DNA from 4 places in the Mesorhizobium sp. M2A.F.Ca.ET.039.01.1.1 genome. Region 3 is predicted to be linked to each of the others. Evidence: predicted binding sites of a transcription regulator. Region 3 holds the regulator's gene; each other region holds the start of a gene.

What was found. Region 3 encodes PhoB, which activates phosphate uptake and scavenging genes when phosphate is short. Its sites were predicted from a motif close to TGTCATNNANCTGTCAT; they were not measured.
Positions count from the first base shown of each region.
Region 1: the regulator PhoB is predicted to act here: its motif matches at 1,820-1,836, upstream of EOA24_RS07380 (RNA degradosome polyphosphate kinase).
Region 2: the regulator PhoB is predicted to act here: its motif matches at 1,679-1,695, upstream of EOA24_RS14300 (alkaline phosphatase).
Region 4: the regulator PhoB is predicted to act here: its motif matches at 2,050-2,066, upstream of EOA24_RS11230 (YdcH family protein).

Region 1 is NZ_RZRY01000056.1:4,626-7,995, reverse strand. Features, by position in the region: gene EOA24_RS07380 (RNA degradosome polyphosphate kinase) at 1-1,665, opposite strand, end outside; gene EOA24_RS07375 (zinc-finger domain-containing protein) at 1,915-2,160, shown strand; gene EOA24_RS07370 (FAD-dependent monooxygenase) at 2,168-3,370, shown strand, end outside.
Region 2 is NZ_RZRY01000154.1:4,163-7,532, forward strand. Features, by position in the region: gene EOA24_RS14290 (TetR/AcrR family transcriptional regulator) at 1-108, opposite strand, end outside; gene EOA24_RS14295 (MFS transporter) at 187-1,470, shown strand; gene EOA24_RS14300 (alkaline phosphatase) at 1,767-3,341, shown strand.
Region 3 is NZ_RZRY01000097.1:8,565-11,934, forward strand. Features, by position in the region: gene pstB (phosphate ABC transporter ATP-binding protein PstB) at 1-620, shown strand, start outside; gene phoU (phosphate signaling complex protein PhoU) at 641-1,348, shown strand; gene phoB (phosphate regulon transcriptional regulator PhoB) at 1,366-2,055, shown strand; gene EOA24_RS10610 (ROK family protein) at 2,218-3,370, opposite strand, start outside.
Region 4 is NZ_RZRY01000106.1:3,260-6,629, reverse strand. Features, by position in the region: gene EOA24_RS11245 (transporter substrate-binding domain-containing protein) at 1-692, opposite strand, end outside; gene EOA24_RS11240 (IclR family transcriptional regulator) at 857-1,657, shown strand; gene EOA24_RS11235 (YdcH family protein) at 1,684-1,887, opposite strand; gene EOA24_RS11230 (YdcH family protein) at 2,136-2,315, shown strand; gene ispG (flavodoxin-dependent (E)-4-hydroxy-3-methylbut-2-enyl-diphosphate synthase) at 2,560-3,370, shown strand, end outside.

The sequences.
Region 1 (3,370 bases), on a different contig from region 3:
GACCAGCGCGTTCATCTTCATCCATATGCGCGCCGGCCGTCCTTCGCGTGCGTGGACGACCTCCTCGGCGATGTGCTTCAGGATGCGGTTGCGCAGCGTGAAGGGCGACACAGCAAGGCGCATCTCCTCGGCCGGTTCGGCATAGCCGGTGATGAAGTTGAAAATCTGCGCGACATCGCGCGCGATCGTCGGGTCGGTCGTGAAGAAGGACAGGTCGGTGTAGATGCGGGCGGTGACCGGGTGGTAGTTGCCGGTGCCGAGATGGACATAATTGCGTAGCCGGCCGTCCTCGCGGCGTACGATGAGCGACATCTTCGCGTGGGTCTTCAACTCCAGGAAGCCGAACACGACCTGGACACCGGCGCGCTCAAGGTCGCGCGCCCAGCGGATATTGGCCTCCTCGTCGAAGCGCGCCTTGAGCTCGACCAGCGCGGTCACCGACTTGCCGGCCTCGGCGGCGTCGATCAGCGCGCGCACGATCGGGCTGTCGTTCGAAGTGCGGTAGAGCGTCTGCTTGATCGCCACCACCTCCGGGTCGGCGGCGGCCTGGCGCAGGAACTGCACCACCACGTCGAAGGATTCGTAAGGGTGGTGGACGATGATGTCCTTCTCGCGGATGGCGGCAAGGCAGTCGCCGCCATGCTCGCGGATGCGCTCGGGGAAGCGCGGATTGTAGGGGGTGAACTTCAGGTCGTCGCGCGGAATGGCGACGATCTCGGAAATCTGATTGAGCGCCAGCGGACCGGTGAGCACGCTGATGCGGCTCGCCGAGACGCCGAGCTCGCCGGCGACGAAGTCGCGCAATTCGGCCGGCATCAGCGTGTCGAATTCGATACGGATCACCGAACCGCGGCGCCGCCGCTTCAGCGCCGTCTCGAACAGGCGCACGAGGTCTTCCGACTCTTCCTCCACCTCGATATCGCTGTCGCGGATGATGCGGAACGTGCCCGAGCCCTTGACCTCATAGCCGGGGAACAGCTTGCCGATATAGAGGCCGACCGCCTCCTCCAGCGGGATGAAGCGCACATGGCGCTTGCGGTCCGGCAGGCGGATGAAACGCCTGAGCGCCACCGGCAGGCGCAAGAGCGCGCTCATCTCCTCGCCGTTCTTGCGATGGCGCAATTGCAAGGCGATGGAAAAGCCGAGATTGGGGATGAAGGGAAACGGATGCGCCGGGTCGATCGACAGCGGCGTCAGCACCGGGAAGACCTGTTCCTGGAAATGCTCCTCCAGCCAGGTCTTCTCATCCTTGGTCAGCGCGTCGCGGGTGATGCTTTCGATGCCTTCCTTGTTGAGCAGGGCCATCAGCGCCGAGAGGCTCTTCTGCTGGTCCTCCTGCAGGCGCTCGACCTCGCGCAGCAGCTGCTCGAGCTGCTGCTCGGGCGTGCGGCCGTCCGGGCTCTTCAGCGCGATCCCTTCGCGCACCTGACCGGCAAGGCCGGCAACGCGGACCATGAAGAACTCGTCGAGATTGGCGGCCGAGATTGACAGAAAGCGTACGCGCTCGAGCAGCGGATGATGCTCGTTGAGCGATTCTTCCAGCACGCGGCGATTGAACTGCAGCCAGGAGAATTCGCGGTTGACGAAACGGTCGGGATTGCCGCCGTCGGGGCTCGCCGCCTCGACGGTGATGAACTCGCTCTGCACCGGCTTCAGTTCGTTCATGTTTCCCGCTCTTGCCCGCAACCGCCCCAGGGAGCGCCGCATCTTGCCGTCCGGCGACGCTCTAACATCTCTTTGTGACGCATGATCGTCACGGAATCGCTCCGTGCCAGCCTCACGCGCTTAACCGGCTCAACTTATCCTCTGCCAGCCTTTTGCGACAGTTTGATTTCATCGATCTTGCAAACTGGCATGTTATGCTCCAGATGCAGGCGGGTCACACCCACTGGCCGAACCCGATTGGAGACGACGATGGCAGGCGGTAGCATTCCCCATTTCCAGAACGACGCGGGCCATCCGGTCATCGAGATCGGCGTCAAGGAATTCATGTGCACCGGCGCCAACCCGCCTTTCGATCACCCGCACGTGTTCCTCGACATGGGTGACGACAATGAAAAGGTCTGCCCCTACTGCTCGACGCTTTATCGCTATTCGCCGTCGCTGAAGGCGACAGAAACGCAGCCAGCCGGCTGCCTCTATGTCGACCAGGCCGCCTGAGCCGACCATGATTGAAGCACGGTCCCGGCAAGTCGTCATAGCCGGGGCCGGCATCGCCGGATTGACGGCAGCACTTGCCTTCGCTGAGCGCGGCTTGCCGGTCAAATTGTTCGAGCAGGCCAAGCAGCTCCAAGCGGCCGGGTCCGGCCTCCAGCTGGCTCCCAACGCAACCCGCATCCTGCGCCGGCTTGGCGTGCTCGACCGTCTGTTGCCCAACGCGGTCCGGCCCGAAGCGGTGGTGCTGAAGGATGCGAAAAGCCTGCGTGAGCTGGCCCGCGTGCCGCTTGGACAGGCGGCCGAGAAGCGCTGGGGCGCGCCCTATCTGGTGGCGCACCGCGCCGACCTGCAGGCGGCCATGGCGGAGGAAATGGCAGGGCGGTCGGATATCGAGCTCGTTACCGGTGCGCGGGTGACAGGCATCGCCGCCGACCAGCGAAGCGTGACCGCGACGGTAGAGGCCGACGGCAAAACCACGTCGATTGCAGCCGGCCTGCTGGTTGGAGCCGATGGCGTCTGGTCGACGGTTCGCGCGCAGCTTGCGGCCCGGGACTCCGCCTTCGCGAGAAGCCGCTTCTCGGGCCGACTGGCCTGGCGCACCACCGTGGCGGTCGACAGCCCCGCCGGGCAGGCATTTGCCGAGATCGGGGTGGCGGGCTGCGTCACAACCTTCCTGCATCCCGGCTTCCATTTGGTCGCCTATCCCGTGAGCAAGGGCCGCACCGTCAACCTCGCCGCTTTCACCAGAGGCGAACGCATCGCGGAAGGCTGGTCGGGCCATGCCGACCCGGCCATCCTGTCCAATGCCATGCATGGCACCGCACCGATGCTCGCAAAGCTCATCGCGCTGGCGGGGTCGTGGACGGCGTTTCCAATGCACACTGTCCGGCAACAGCGCTGGGCCGTCCCGCAAGGCATCGCGCTGATCGGCGACGCCGCGCATGCGATGACGCCGTTCGCGGCCCAGGGCGCGGCCATGGGAATCGAGGACGCCTCAGTGCTCGCCAATCTCGTTGCCGATTTTCCCGGCGATCCGGCCCACAGCCTCGCCGTCTGGGAAAATCTCAGGCGGCCGCGCGTCGAAAGGGTGCTCAAACGCGGCGCGTTCAATCGGCTGACCTGGCACGCCTGGGGACCGGTGGCAGTCGCCCGCAATCTGGTGCTGGCGACGCGGCCGCCGGAGAAGCTCGCCGCGGACTTGGACTGGCTTTAT
Region 2 (3,370 bases), on a different contig from region 3:
GATGCCCTCGCGGTAGAACAGGTCGCGCGCCACGTCGAGAATCTTGTCGGCGGCCCTCGGGGCGGGGGCCGTGTTCAACGACGCTTCAATTTTATTGTCCGATGGCATGCAGACGACTCGCTTGACAATGTTACTGACCGGTACGTATGTATGGTGCCATCCCATTGCAACGTACCGGTCAGTAACATGATAGCTCAATCCCGTCCGTTTGGCCAGCGCTACGCCTTCGTCGTTGTCGCGGTCATCTTTCTTTGTCTTTTGATTGCAGCAGGGCTTCGTTCAGCGCCGTCAGTCATGATGCTGCCGCTGGAAGAGAGCTTCGGCTGGCGGCGCGACATCGTCTCGCTGGCTGCCGCGATTGGCATCTTCCTCTATGGTCTGACCGGACCGTTTGCCGCGGCGTTGATGGAGCGGATCGGGCTGCGCCGCACGCTGCTTGCCGCGCTGATGATCATGTCGGGCTCCACCGCGCTCAGCCTGCTGATGACCAAGCCGTGGCATCTGCTGATCACCTGGGGAGTGTTTTCAGGCATCGGTTCGGGCGCGGTCGCGACCGTGCTCGGCGCAACAATCGTCAACCGTTGGTTCAAGACCAATCGCGGCCTGGTGATGGGGTTGATGTCCGCCTCCAGCGCTACCGGCCTGCTGGTGTTCTTGCCGCTGCTTGCCTCGCTGGCCCAGTCGGGAGGTTGGAAGCCAGTCGCCATAGCGATCGCGATCGCCACCGCTGCTCTCGTGCCGCTGGTCTTTCTGCTGGTGCCGGAACGCCCGGCCTCGATCGGTCAGGTGCGCTATGGCGCCGATGCCGACGACGTGCCGCCGGTGTCGCCCGCATCGCAGGGCAATTTCCTGGCGCATACGCTGAACACGCTGCGCCGCGCCGCCGGCACACGGGTGTTCTGGTATCTCTTCGCCACCTTCTTCGTCTGCGGCTTCACCACCAACGGCCTCGTCGGCACGCATCTTATCGCCTTTTGCGGCGACATGGGCATCGGGGAGGTGCAGGCGGCCGGGCTGTTGTCGATGATGGGTATTTTCGACCTGATCGGCACCACCCTGTCCGGCTGGCTCACCGACCGTTTCGATCCGCGCAAGCTGCTCGGCGTCTACTATGCCGTGCGCGGCCTGTCGCTGATCTATCTGCCTTATTCCGGCTTCTCGGCGACCAGCCTGATCATCTTCGCCGTGCTCTACGGGCTCGACTGGATCGCCACCGTGCCGCCGACGCTCCGGCTCGCCAACGAAGCCTTCGGCGACCGTAGCGGGCCGATCGTGTTCGGCTGGATCGTCGCCGGCCACCAAGTGGGCGCAGCGGCGGCTGCAGCCTTCGGCGGCACGATGCGCGAGTTGCAGGGCAATTACGAACTGGCCTTCCTGATCGCCGGCATGACGGGCATCGCGGCGGCCTGTATCTCGCTGCTGATCAATACGACCAAGCCGGCATTCGAGCCGGAGCCGCAGGCGGCTTGAGCTGCCAATCTCACCCCTTGTGGGGGAGATGCCCGGCAGGGCAGAGGGGGGCGCTGTCCCGCCGACTTGTCAGTTGAATTGCAGCCAATCAAAGCCGTCGGCCAGAAGCTCGAACAGGCCGTTCCTGAGAAGTTGGCGATCCTTCGCGCCCCCCTCTGGCCTGCCGGCCATCTTCCCCACAAGGGGGGAGATCAGCAGTTCTGTCGACTGTTATCAAAACTTCATGGTTCCGAGACACGCCTGAAACATTGAGGCGAGAGCTTGGCGGTCCCGTTCAAAGCCATCCGGAGACAGCCATGGACAAGCTTTCCCTTACCCGCCGCGCTTTCGTCACCTCGGCCAGCGCCTTCGGCCTTGTCGGCGCCTCCGGTCTGGCGCTGCCCTATTATTCCCGCGCCAGCCAGCGGCCGGCCTTCACGCATGGCGTGCAGTCCGGCGACGTCGACGCCACGTCCGGCATGGTGTGGACGCGCACCGACCGGCCCGCGCGCGTTATGTATGAAGTGTCGACCACCGAAAGTTTTGCAAACGCCACAAGGCTCGCGCCGCTCGATACGTCGCCGGCCAGCGACTGCACGGTGAAGCGGCTGCTCACCGATCTCGCCTCCGACCAGGACATCTTCTACCGCATGATCGCGGCCGACCTGTCCGACATCAACGCCGTCTCCGAGCCGATCGTCGGCCGTTTCCGCACCGCGCCGTCCTCGAAGCGCGACGTGCGCTTCGCCTGGTCAGGCGACACCGCCGGCCAGGGCTGGGGCATCGACGAGACCGGCATGAAGACCTATTCGACCATCGCCAAGCACACGCCGGACTTCTTCCTGCATTCGGGCGACACGATCTATGCCGACGGCGCGCTGAAGGACGAGGTCGACCTGCCCGGCGGCGGCAAGTGGAAGAACGTTGTCATGCTCGACGGCAAGCGCAAGGTCGCCGAGACGCTGGACGAATATCGCGACCAGTGGAAATACAACATGATGGACAAGCATGTGCTTGCCCTCTCGGCCATCTGCCCGACCTTCTACCAATGGGACGACCACGAGGTGCTCAACAACTGGTCGGACTCGAAGGACCTCAGCAAGGACGACCGCTACAAGGAAAAGTCGATCCATGTGCTGGCGGCCAGGGCCGCGCGCGCCTTCCATGAGATGACCACCATCCGTTACGAGCCGTCGGAGCCGGGCCGCGTCTACCGCAAGATCTCGCATGGGCCGCTGCTCGACGTGTTCTTCCTCGACATGCGCTCCTATCGCGGCCCGAACGGCGCCAACCTGGATGAAACGCTGACGCCGAAGTCGCGCATGATCGGCGAAGAGCAGTCCAAGTGGCTGAAGCGCGAGCTGGCAAACTCGAAGGCGACGTGGAAGGTCATCGCCGCCGACATGCCGCTCGGCCTCGTCGTCTGGGACGACGCGGCGAAGAAGGCCGGCTTCGAGGCCGTCAGCAACAACGACAACGGCAAGCCGAAGGGGCGCGAGCTCGAATTCGCCGATGTGCTGCGCTTCATCAAGACTGCCGGCATCACCAACACCGTCTGGCTCACCGCCGACGTGCACTACACGGCGGCGCATTACTACAACCCCGGCAAGGCGCAGTTCCAGGATTTCAATCCGTTCTGGGAATTCGTGTCCGGCCCGATCCATGCCGGCACCTTCGGCCCCAACGACCTCGACATGACCTTCGGGCCGGAGCTGAAATTCATCAAGGCGCCGACCGCCGAGCAGGGCCAGAACCTGCCGCCGTCGGCCGGCCTGCAGTTCTTCGGGCTGGTCGATATTTCGGGTGCGACGGAGCAGCTCACGGTGCGGCTGATGGATCGCGACGACAACGAGCTTTACAAGGTGACGCTGGACCCGGTGCGATCGGCTTGAAGTGAAAGTTGGAACCGTCGGCGGGACAG
Region 3 (3,370 bases):
TGCTGCGCGTCTTGAACCGCATCTACGAGCTTTATCCGAAGCAGAGCGCCGAGGGCCAGGTGCTGCTCGACGGCAAGAACATCCTCGATCGCTCGCAGGACCTCAACCTGCTCAGGACCAAGATCGGCATGGTGTTCCAGAAGCCGACGCCGTTCCCGATGTCGATCTACGAGAACATCGCCTTCGGCGTCAGGCTCTATGAGAAGATCAGCAAGGCCGAGATGGACAGCCGCGTCGAGTCGGCGCTGAAGCGCGCCGCACTCTGGAACGAGGTTAAGGACAAGCTCAACGCCAGCGGCCAGAGCCTCTCGGGCGGCCAGCAGCAGCGCCTTTGCATCGCCCGCACCGTCGCGGTGAAGCCGGAGGTCATCCTGCTCGACGAACCGGCCTCGGCGCTCGATCCGCTCTCGACCGCCAAGATCGAGGAGCTGATCGACGAATTGCAGGCCGACTACACGATCGTCATCGTCACCCACAACATGCAGCAGGCGGCGCGCGTGTCGCGGCAGACGGCGTTCATGTATCTGGGCGAGCTGGTGGAATTCGACCGGACCGAGAAGATATTCACCTCGCCCCGCGAGAAGCGCACCCAGGACTACATCACCGGCCGCTTCGGCTGAGCTCATACGAGGACAACATCATGGCCGAACATACCGTCGCCTCGTTCGACGAGGATCTGAGGCAGATCAGCCGGCTCATCAACGACATGGGCGATCTCGCCGGCTCCATGGTCGGCGGCTCGACCAGGGCCCTGCTCGAAAGCGACAATGCGCTGGCGCAGCGCGTCGTCTCCGACGATGCCATCATGGACGCGCGTCAGCGCGAGCTTGACGACCGCGCCATCACGCTGATCGCCAAGCGCCAGCCGATGGCGGACGATCTTCGCCACGTGGTCGGCTCGATACGCATGGCGGGCGACCTCGAACGCATCGGCGATCTCGCCAAGAACATCGCCAAGCGCGTCGGGTCAGTCGGCGTCAGCACCGCCCCGCGCGACCTCACGCATTCGATCGATTCCATGGCGCAACTGGTGCTGATCCAGGTCCAGGGCGTGATTCAGGAATATACGGTGGGTGATGCCACGGCGCTGGCCAAGCTTCGCAACGACGACGAACGCATCGACGTCAAATACACCTCCGTCTTCCGCGAGCTGTTGACCTACATGATGGAAGATCCGCGCAACATCACCGCTTGCACTCATCTTCTGTTCTGCGCCAAGAACCTCGAGCGCATCGGTGACCATGTGACCAACATCGCCGAGAACGCCTATTATGTGCTGACCGGCACGCAATTGCCCGCCAACCGTCCCAAGCAGGACGAGACGGCAATGTCGGCGCCGGCCGCCTGACGGAAAAGGTTACCCCGATGATCGCGCCACGCATCATGGTGGTGGAGGACGAGGAGCCGCTGGGGGTGCTGCTTCGCTACAATCTCGAATCCGAGGGTTACCAGGTGGAAGTGGTGACCCGCGGCGACGAGGCCGAAATCCGCCTTCAGGAAAATGTTCCCGACCTGCTCGTGCTCGACTGGATGGTGCCGGCGGTCTCCGGCATCGAGCTCTGCCGGCGTCTCAGGATGCGGCCCGAGACCGAGCGGCTGCCGATCATCATGCTGACCGCGCGCGGTGAAGAAAGCGATCGGGTTCGAGGTTTGTCCACCGGCGCCGACGACTATCTGGTCAAGCCGTTCTCGACGCCGGAGTTCATGGCGCGCGTCAAGGCGCTGCTGCGCCGCGCCAAGCCGGAGGTGCTGTCCAGCGTGCTCAAGGTCGGCGACATCGTGCTCGACCGCGAATCGCACCGCGTCTACCGCAAGAAGAGCGAGATCAGGCTGGGCCCGACCGAGTTCCGCCTGCTCGAGTTCATGATGCGGCATCCCGGCCGCGTGTTCTCGCGCAGCCAGCTACTCGACAATGTCTGGGGCGAGACGATCTATATCGACGAGCGCACGGTGGACGTGCATGTCGGCCGCCTGCGCAAGGCCGTCAACAACGGCCGCATGCCGGACGTCATCCGCACCATCCGCGGGGCGGGTTATGCAATCCGGGAAGACTAGGGATATGCTGATATTCAGGTGAGGCCGGCCTGCGAATGGCGGCTTCCTGCGCTTCCGGTACTCACGTACCAAAAAGTACGCTCCGTTCCGGTTCTCGGAACCCACCATTCTCGACTCGGCCTGACCTGAATCTCAGCATATCCCGGCGCTTGAGCTTGCGGCTTATGCGACGTGCTTGCCCGCTCTTGCCTGGACACCCGGCGCGAAGATCTCCTGATCGACGAAGGTCAGCGCGCGGGTGGCGCAGCCTTCGCGGATCAGCGGCAGCTCGTTCGGCTCGGTGTCGAAGGAGATCGAGCTCGAGTGCTGGCCGCCGGCGGTCTGGGCGATCGCCTCCCTCAGCGCCGGCTCGATCAGGTCGAAGGCGGCCGCGCTGACGCCGACCATGGCGACCGGCGCCGGGTCGATGAGGGCGAACAGGCTGCCAAGACCGAAGCCCAGCGCCTCGCCGGCCCGACGATAAGCTTCCCGTTCGGGGCCGTCCTCCTGCCGGGCCTTTGCGGCCAGCGCGCGCATGTCGGCGTCGCCGATGTCGGTCGGCGCGGCGTCCTCGCTTATCCCCATGGCGCTGCGCCAGATGGCGTAGTTGCCGGCATAGGCCTCGACGCAGCCGCGGCGGCCGCAGCGGCAAAGCGCGCCGCCCGGACGATGGATCATGTGGCCGAACTCGCCGCCGGAGGAATGCGTGCCGGTGAACAATTCGCCCTTCAGCACCAGGCCCATGCCGATGCCGTGCGAGAGCAGGATGGCTATGAAATTGTCGCGATAGCGCTCGGGATCGCGCCATCGCAGCGCCACCGCCATCATGTTGCAGTCGTTCTCCATGGTGGCGGGGATGCCGAATTCCCTCTCCAGGATGTCGGCGAACGGAATGTCGGTCAGCGGCGTGATCGGCGACCATAGCATGGCGCGCGCGTGGGAATCGGTGATGCCTTGAATGCCCATGGCGATGCGGGCGACGCTGCCCACGTCGAGATCGGGATCCTGCAGCCGGCGCCGGACGATCGCCAGGCACTCGCCGATCAGCTCGTCGCGCGGCATGACGAGCGTGTCCAGGCGCCGCTGTTCCTCGGCGATCACCTGGCCGGCATAGTCGATGACGGCGACCGACAGGAAGTTCAGCGACAGCACCACCGTCAGCACCGCGGCGGCTTCGGGATTCAGCGCCAGGCCGATCTGCGGCCGGCCGCGTTTCAACGCCGTCGGCTCGCTGGCCTTGCTCTCGGTGAGGATGCCCTCCTGGATCAGATCGGCGGAGATCGCCGAAATGGTCGAGTGGCTGAGGCCGGTGGTGGCGGCAATTTCCGTCCGCGAT
Region 4 (3,370 bases), on a different contig from region 3:
TCGCCTTGCCGGACGGCAGCGCCGTAAAGCATCGAATACCAGCTCTTGCCGGCGTCAAAATATTTGTCCGGGTTGCGCGAGGCGAGCCAGCGCACCGTCGACAGATCGACGGCCGCGGCGTCGGCTCGCTTGGATTCCAGCGCTTGCAGCACGTTCGCCTGGGTGTCGATCTGCAGCACCTGAGCCTGCGGCAAGGCAAAATGCACCGAGCTTTCGGCATCGACATTCTGGAGGATCGAGATGCGGGTGTTGGCGCCATTCGCCAGGAGCTTGTCGAAGGTCTTGTTTTCGGAGCCGGGCAGCGTCAGCAGCGCCACGCCCTCGACATAGTAGGGCCGCGAGAAATGGATCAGCTGCGAGCGCTGCGCGGTCATGGTCATGAACTGGATGGTGATGTCGACCTTGTTGGTCGTCACGTTGGGGATGCGCTGCGCCGGGTCCTGGGTGACGAACTCGACCTTGGTCGGGTCGTCGAAGAGGCCCTTGGCGAGGATGCGGCCCATGGTGATGTCCATGCCGACCAATTCACCGGCGTCGTTCTCGAAATGCCATGGCGCATTGGTGCTGCCGGTGCCGACGATCAGTTTGCCACGATCAAGCGCGGTGCGCAGCACGCTATCGGATGCGGCCTGCGCGGCTGCCTTCTCGGCGCTGATGGCGGTAAGCGCGCCGGCGGTGGCCAGCCCCGCCATTCCAAGTTTCAGAAAATCACGTCTGCCGGATGTGTCGTTCACGGCGACCTCCTTTGATGGTGTGTTCCCCAATGCAGCAGAAATACACGCCGCAATCAGCGATTGTCTCTTACAAGAGACGTGTGTATCCTGTACAAGACAGATACTAGCACCAGGAATCGACAATGCAAGAGAGTGAAATGCTGACCGGGTGGCCGAGCGAAGGCACGGGCGAAGAGCGGCCAGCTGGCTCGCGCGAGAAAGGTCTCAACAGGGTCCTGAACATCCTGGAGTTCCTGCACGCCAACCAGCGAGCGATCGGCATCGGCGAGCTGGCAAAGGGGCTCAACGCGCCGCGCTCGACCACCTACACGCTGGTGCGCGAGCTGGTCGAAGCCGGTCTCCTGGAAATGGCCGGCGACGGCAATCGCGTCTATTTCGGCAAGAAGCTCTATCTCTACGGGATGGCCTATATGCGCGGCAACGACCTGCTGAGGCGCGGCCGCCAGGAGGTCGATACGCTGTCGCGCGAGACCGGGGAGACGTCCGAGCTCTGCATGCTGCAGAGCGGTCGCTACACCATCATCCATTCAAGCCCGGGCACGAGGCCGTTCCGCATCAGCTCGGCCACCGGCCTGCAGATTCCGCTGCCATGGACTGCTTCGGGCCGGTTGCTGCTGGCCGGTCTTGATCGCAGCCGGATCGAGGCGATGGTCACGGAAGACGATCTCGTGCTGCCGGACGGCCGCAAGATAGAGATCGATGACTTCATCGATGACATCGCTCGGGCGCGCGTCACCGGCTATTGCGTCACGTCAGGCCTTGTCGACGCCTATACCAAATGCCTGGCGGCGCCCGTGTTCTCGGCGCCTGGCAAGGTCGAGGCAACGATGTGCCTTGTGGTGCCGATCGACACGTCGGAAGCGCGGACTGGCGAATTGGTCGCGTTGCTGCGCGAGCGCGCCGCCCGGCTTTCGATCTCGTAGACTGTGGAGCGCGGGAAACTGCCCGCTCAGGCGATGATGTCGGGAATGATGCGGTCTTCCAGCGCCGACAGCCGGTCTTTCAGGATCAGCTTCTTCTTTTTCATGCGCTGAATCTGAAGCGGGTCGCAGCCCGTGGCGATCATCGCGTTGATGGCGGCGTCGAAATCGGCGTGTTCTTGTTTGAGCCGGGAATATTCGAGGCGTATTTCAGCCTGTTCCTGTTCGGACATTATCTACCGTCTGCGTATGCATCGCCCAATCGGGCTGTTTGGGCGGGACCGGCTGGGTTTGTGACTTTTCGTCTGAGGCCGGCGCGCAGCCCTTATCACATTTCACTTTGTCGTGGAATGCTACCACGTGTCATTCGACATCGAGATCGGTTGGTGGCAGACTGTCACGGTGCCGTCACAGTCTCAACCTGCGGTGGACGTGCCTGCGACGGCTGCAATCGAGGAAACCATGAAAGGGAGAACCAATCATGTCTCTTGCATCCCATCTTGATGAGTTGCAGCGGAAACACGGTGATATCGAGCGCGAGCTCACCGACGCCATGAACCATCCTTCGGTGGACGACCTCGAAATCGTGAATCTCAAGCGACGCAAGCTGGCAATCAAGGACGAGATTGAAAAGCTGAAGGCTAGCCCGACGACACACTGAAGCTCCTCCAGGCACCATCGCCGCAACCCGCCGCGGTGAAACGTCCGGTGGCAGGAAATGCCACCGGCATGGTGTTTTTTAACTGAAATCGATGGAACGTTCGGTCGCGGATGCCGCGATCGGCAGAGCTGGCGTTTTTCGCGTGGCGGCTGCTGATTTGCCAACCTCGCCTGGCGCTTGCCATTGACAAGCCATCTTTGCTCCGCCACCTCATGCCGGGAACTTTCAGATGAAGGCGACCGGCATGACCGGATATTTCTCTTCTCCCTTCCCACGGCGCAGGTCGGTCGGCGTTTCGGTCGGCGGCGTGATGGTCGGCGGCGGCGCGCCCGTCGTCGTGCAGTCGATGACCAACACCGACACCGCCGATGTCGACCAGACTGTCGCCCAGGTCGCGGCGCTGCATCGTGCCGGGTCGGAAATCGTGCGCATCACCGTTGACCGCGACGAGAGCGCGGCGGCGGTTCCGCGCATCCACGAGAGGCTGCTCAGGCTCGGCATCGATGTGCCGCTGGTCGGCGACTTCCACTATATCGGCCACAAGCTCTTGGCCGATCATCCGGCTTGCGCCGAGGCGCTGGCGAAATATCGCATCAATCCCGGCAATGTCGGCTTCAAGGACAAGAAGGACCGCCAGTTCGCGGCGATCGTCGAAATGGCGATTAGACATGACAAGCCGGTGCGCATCGGCGTCAACTGGGGTTCGCTCGACCAGGAGCTGTTGACCCGGCTGATGGACCAGAACCAGGCTCAGGGCTCGCCGCTCACCGCGCAGGAAGTCACGCGCGAGGCGATCGTCCAGTCGGCCATCCTGTCGGCCGAGATGGCGGAAGAGATCGGGCTTGGCCGCGACAAGATCATCCTGTCGGCCAAGGTCAGCGGCGTGCAGGACCTGATCGCCGTCTATACCGAGCTTGCCACACGCTCCGACCATGCGCTGCATCTCGGCCTCACCGAGGCCGGCATGGGCACCAAGGGCATCGTCGCCTCTTCGGCCGCCATGGGAATCCTGCTGCAGCAGGGCATCGGCGACACGATCCGCATCTCGCTGACGC